DNA from 2 places in the Colwellia sp. BRX8-4 genome. Region 1 is predicted to be linked to the other one. Evidence: predicted binding sites of a transcription regulator. Region 1 holds the regulator's gene; the other holds the start of a gene.
The links. Region 1 encodes FNR, which switches genes on or off when oxygen is low (the NO sensors DNR and NnrR bind a similar motif). Its sites were predicted from a motif close to TTGATCTAGATCAA; they were not measured.
Positions count from the first base shown of each region.

Region 2: H4J56_RS16185 (bacteriohemerythrin) is a predicted target of FNR. The motif match lies at 1,287-1,300, and genes of this name have one in related genera.

Region 1 is NZ_JACGVS010000009.1:29,950-33,160, reverse strand. It holds gene ttcA (tRNA 2-thiocytidine(32) synthetase TtcA) at 1-394, opposite strand, end outside; gene uspE (universal stress protein UspE) at 505-1,431, opposite strand; gene fnr (fumarate/nitrate reduction transcriptional regulator Fnr) at 1,581-2,300, opposite strand; gene H4J56_RS09310 (sulfite exporter TauE/SafE family protein) at 2,339-3,016, opposite strand; gene ccoS (cbb3-type cytochrome oxidase assembly protein CcoS) at 3,022-3,211, opposite strand, start outside.
Region 2 is NZ_JACGVS010000022.1:62,056-65,266, forward strand. It holds gene H4J56_RS16180 (TonB-dependent hemoglobin/transferrin/lactoferrin family receptor) at 1-111, shown strand, start outside; gene H4J56_RS16185 (bacteriohemerythrin) at 625-1,191, opposite strand; gene H4J56_RS16190 (cytochrome D1 domain-containing protein) at 1,613-3,211, shown strand, end outside.

The sequences.
Region 1 (3,211 bases):
GAGAGCATAAACTGCAGGTGGTCTTCCCCTCAGGTATTTTATCTTTAACAATAGAGTAGGTATCTTCTTGCGCAATTTTATATTCAACACCTAAAGCTTCTAAGTATTCGGGAAGGATATGCTCAGGAAAACCGGGTTGTTTTTGATCAAGATTAACGGCTACAATATCAAAATGAATGGGCGCTGATTCTTTTAACAACATTAAAATAGCCAGAAGGGCGTAACTGTCCTTGCCACCCGATAAGCACACCATTATTTTATCGCCATCTTCTATCATATTATATTGCGCGATAGCTTGGCCAACATGTCGTCTTAAGCGCTTCTCAAGTTTACTCAGCTGTATTTTTTGGCTGGGTGTTAAAGATGTTATTGGTGTCGCTGATTGAGCGCTCATAGTGTTTCCTAGAGATATTTGAAATAAAAAGTATGAATTTTACCGCGCGTAGTATAGCAAAAAGCCAAGGAAATCCTCGGCTTTTTAATGGATATTTACATATTTCAATATTAAGCTAATGGCGAGAGGTAACCATCAGGTTTTATCGCTAAGACATCACAGTTAAGGCGGTCAATGACATGCTCTGCAGTATTACCAATAAGTGCCGCTGAAATCCCCGTTCGACCAATAGTACCTAACACAACTAATTCAGCATCAACGTGCTTAGAAATGCTTTGAATAACATCTTCAGGTAAACCTTCTTTAACATGGGTATTTTTAAGCGGAATATTAAAGCTATTAGCATGGTCTTTCATCGCACTTTTGTGATGATTAAACATAGTGTCGTTATATTCAGAGGCGTTAAACTCTGGAATTTCAATGGCAATATTTACTGGCGTACCTGGATAAGAATTCACTAAATGGACATTGGCTTTAATCAGTGAAGAAAACACTATTGATTCTTGGGTTAACTTATTATTAAGCGCTTTGTGCTCATCATCATCGCTACCGATATTGAGTGCGGTAAGTAAATTACCATTGCTTGGCCAGCTATGGTCTTTAACCAGTAATACTGGGCAGGGACATTTCCTTAAGATATGCCAATCTGTTGGCGTAAAAATAACCGACTTTAGCTTGTCATGTTGATGGGTGCCTTTGATGACAATATCGAAGTTTTCAGCCAGTACTTTTTTTATGATCTTTTCAAATGGGCGATTATGCCAAATAATACAGGTATCTATGGTTATGTCTTGGTGATCAGTTTCTGAAATCTTTTCTTCTAACCATAGTTTACGATCATTAATAACCGATTGACGCATTGCTTCTCGCTCATCGCCAGAAAGCATGGTGGTCATTTCATAAGATAAATCATAAATGGTTAAAAATGCAGTGATCTGTCCGCCACTATGTCGTGCTAATTCAATCGCACGTTTCAACGCTTTTTGATTTTCAGTGGTTGGATCAATAACGGCTAATATTTTTTTATACTTATCCATAATATTTACTCCCTAGTTATTAAATAATATTAATAATAGACCATAATTAATAGATATTATTTGCTTTAAATCATAATATTTCAATAAAAAAAATGCTTAACATCTTTAATGTTAAGCATTTATCTATAATTATTTAAAAAAGCGATAAACTACAGTGAAGCACACTCGTTAAGTTTATCCATATTAAGTATTGTGATGAGTTTTCCATCAACTGTGATTAATTCATTTTTTTGAAAACGATTTAATAATCTACTGATGGTTTCAACCGTTAAACCAATATAATTACCAATGTCACTTCGCGTCATCGTTAGGCGAAAATCTGTTAGTGACATACCCCGTGCATGATAGCGACTGGCTAAGGTTGAAATAAAAGTTGCTAAGCGTTGTTCAGCATTTTTGCGGTTAAGTAGCGTTAACATTTCTTGATCTGAGCGGATTTCGGAACTCATCATGCGAAGAATTTGTTTTTTCAACTTAGGCATCGTATTCGATAATGAATCTAAAGTATTGTAAGGTATCTCACAGACCATAGATGTTTCTAAGGCTTTTGCAAAACTAGGATGCTCTGACTCAGCAATAGCATCAAAACCTAATAAATCACCCGCTAAATGAAAACCGGTAATTTGTTCTTCACCTTGTTCATTAACCGTAAATGTTTTGAATGTTCCAGAGCGAATAGCGTATAAAGCTTGCATTTTGTCGCCATCTTGGAAAATTTGTTCGCCTTTATGAATAGGGCGTTTACGGTCAATAATGCTGTCTAGTGTATCGAGTTCTTTATCATTTAAAGAGAAAGGTAAACACAGCTCGCTGATACTACAGTTTTGACAATGAATATGTTGAGATGTAGAACATGGCTTTTTATACATATTAACCTAAATGAGTTATCCCTAATTTATCGATCATATTAAAACAATTGCTTATATGCAAACATTAAACTGTATATTCCGTATGAAATTATCATTAGCGCCATTATTTTCTTGAATTTCGTGTTTGTTACCAACGACTTTATACCAAAAGAGCCAAGTGAAAGACTTAACAAGGCTGGTAAAGTACCTAAACCAAAACTGGTCATAATTAGGGCGCCACTGAGGGCACTTCCACTGGCTAAGGACCAAGTTAATGTTGAGTAGACTAAACCACAAGGTAACCATCCCCAGACTGCTCCTAATGCTAGCGCTTGTTTAGCATTATTAATGGGAATAAACCTTTTACTTAACGGGGATAGATAGCGCCAAAGGAACTTACCCATTTTTTCAACTTTTGATAGCCACATTAACCATTGGCCTAAATACAAGCCTAATAAAATTAAAAATACCGCTGCAAATAACCTTAAAAAACCTAATGGAACGCCAATATTCTTTATTGCAATAGAACTACTAAATCCAACGATTGCCCCAATTAAGCTATAAGAAAAAATTCGGCCAACATTATATGCACCGACCAGCTTAAATTTATCGCTGCCTTTTTGTTGCGGTGATATAGCAGATGTTAACATCGTTGTTATACCACCGCACATACCGATACAATGTCCCGAACCTAACAAGCCGATGATGAATGCCGATAAATAATCTATACTCAACATGGCTGTTATTTACTACCCGTATCATTTTTAGCTGTATTTTCGCTATGGGTTTCAGTGGACTTTTTGGTGGTAGTGTTTTCATCTTCATCAAACAAGATACTCATACCTTGTTTCTCTAAATCATCAAATTGTTCAGTTTTTACTGCCCAAAAAAATAAATAAATGGCGATAGAGGTTAGGATTATCGCTATGGGG
Region 2 (3,211 bases), on a different contig from region 1:
AAATACGCTCATTGGTCTGACGTAAACGGATTTGAAGCGAATGATCCACTATTAGATACCTTAGCTGCGGCGGGCATTAATGGCTCAGTACAAATCAAGTATGCTTGGTAGCTTAAGTTAGAAAAATATTAACACAAGAACTTAAGATGAATAAAAAGCCTATTATGAATAGGCTTTTATGTTCATGATGGCTATTTTTAGACAGCCTATCTTTCAAGGGATGAGTGTATCTTTGTTCGTCAACGATCAGTTTTGATTCTGATAAAAAACTGAATAGCTACATCAAGGTACGAAATAGTGCAGTGGCGTGCCTGCATTATCATTCTCTGCATCGATGTTATCGACACTTCTGTTTATATCGATGCAGTAGGAGAGTCAGGCAGCAGTGTTAAAATAAGGCAATACTCAGGTTATGTGTGTTGAGTTTTATTCGTCAATACATTGAGTGAGAATAATCCTTACCCTGGTGTAAAATCAACAAGGCTTAAATTGAACCTTTATTGCTTTTACTCTGAAACACTATTCTTTAGGTGATAAACAAACAAACGTAATAAAGCGGCCGATCACTAGCAATAATTTCTACAATAATAGAGATTTCTTTTGAGTAATATTTTTGGATACTTCTTACTTTACGCCATGTGCTGTTAAGCACTGGGTATATTCTTTGTCGGTGCCATTGATATGATTAATTAACCATTCTTTTAAGAAACTACTGACTTCAGATAGTGCGTCATGACCTTTTTCATCATACAAGCTAACGAATGATTCAACTTGAGCTATCATCACCTTATGTTGTTTTTTATGGGCTTCAACATCAATAAAATTATGCTCAACAAGTAAATTTTCTTCTCGTTCAAAATGATATTTTGTGTAAGCAATTAAATTACTCAATGCTTGACGTTCAAAATCTTCACTCATCGCATAGTCATAGGCAGTAGTGAACTGATTAAGTAAGTTAATCAGTTTTTTATGATCATTATCTAAACTTTCAATGCCGACGCTATATTCTTCTTGCCACTCCAGCTGATTGCTTTGATTTGTTTTCTTATAAATCAAAGGTACCAGTGCTAGCACAACAATTAATACCCAAGAAACTGGATTGGCCATGCTTGATAAAAAGCCTAAAAAAATAGCAACAATAATCAAACCAATAGTGGCGGCATATAGTAAAGACTTAGTGCGGTTATTCATAAATAATACCCCTAAAATTAATGTGGTTAAGTAGTTGGTTTCTGTGGTGATTCTAATACGAAAATAGCTTAAGTCTTCTAAAAACGCCTGATTTATTGACCTTGATCAAGTTGCAAATTCATTGATGACTAAAACTTTTAAAACTTGATCTGAATCAGGTTATTTATTCCTGAAGTAATGAATAGTTACATTTGTTTACTGGACTAACACTTTTTCTTGTAATTGATTTTAAGTTGCTTTCAATAATAAAGCGCGTAGACCAGAACGTTAACAACGACGAATTTGTTTATTGGTGTTTCAGTTTCGACTTTTATTAAAGCGAAATAACCGAAATTCTAATAAAAATAAAATTAGAGTAGAACACTGAAAAAATAAGAATTATCCAAAACATTAAGCTCGTAAAAATATCTGGAGAATGACGATGAAAATAATTAAATATGGCTTGTCAGCACTTGGTTTAGCAATAGGAATGGCCGTTACTGGTATTAGTCTGTCTGTATCAGCAACAGAGCCGACTTTGTCTGAGGCTGACTTTGATAAAGCGAAATTACAATACTTTCAACGCTGTGCTGGTTGTCATGGTACTTTGCGTAAAGGCGCAACAGGCAAAAATTTAGAGCCTGAAAATACTTTAAAAAAAGGCCAGCAACGTTTAGAGAAGATTATTTCTTTAGGTACTGAAGGTGGTATGAATAACTTTGACGATTTATTCAGTAAAGAAGAAATAGCTAATTTAGCGACCTTCATTCAGATGGAACCACCTATTCCTCCAGAAATGTCTTTAGCGCAAATGCGCTCTTACACCAAAGAATATGTAGCACCGAAAGATTATCCAACTAAACCAATGCATGGTTTAAATTGGAAAAACTTCTTTGTTGTTATCGAACGTGACGCAGGTACTGCCGCCATTATTGATGGTGATACTAAGAAAATTATTGCTCACCTCGATACGGGTTACGCAGTACATGTCATTAAAGGTACAGAACATCATAAAGTTGACCATGCAAAAGATATTGGACGTTTTTGGTACACCATTGGTCGTGACGGTAAAGTAAATAAAATTGATTTATGGCAAACGCCTGACAAAATGTTAGTTGCTGAAACTAAAATGGCTTATGACGCTCGTGATATCGCAGTTTCTGGCGATGGAAAATACGTAATTGCTGGAGGTTACTGGCCTGCGCATTTCGTTATTATGGATGCAGTAACATTAAACCCACTTAAAGTTGTATCTACTCGTGGTTACAATACTAAAGGTGAATTCATCAATGAAGCACGTGTAGCTGCTATTTACACTTCGCCTTTAACGTCTTCATTTATCGTGGCAGTTAAAGAAACTGGTCAAATGCTACAAGTTGATTATACAGACTTAGATAACTTAACCATTACTAGTATTGCTTCAGCAGAATTTTTGCATGATGGTTTCTTTGATCCCTCTGGTCGTTACTTCCAAATTGCGGCTAATGCTTCAAATAAAATGGTTGTGATTGATACTATTGAACGTAAGTTAGAAGCGATGATTGAAGTTGATGCATTACCGCATCCTGGTCCTGGCGCTAACTGGATTGATAAAGAATGTGGTCCTGTTGGTGGCACAACTCACTTAGGTGTTGGCCTAGTATCAGTATGGGGCAATGATCCTATGGGTCATCCTGATAAAGCTTGGAAACTTTGCTATGAAGTTGAAACAGATGGTGCTGGTGCATTTATCCGTACTCATGAAACTTCACAATATGTTTGGGCTGATCAGTTGAAACATCCTGAGCCAGAAGTTCAACAATCAGTACAAGTATTTGATAAAGATACTCACCAAATCGTTAAAACTATCCGTGTAACAACCGAGCCAGGTAAAGCGGCACTGCATATGGAGTTTAATGATGACGGTACTGAAGTTTGGGTATCTGTTTGGAATCGTAAAGATGCTAGAAACCCTACGGGTGAGATTGTAATTTACGATGCAAAAACGCTTAAAGAGTTACATCGTATCAAGGGTTTAACAACGCCTACTGGTAAGTTTAAC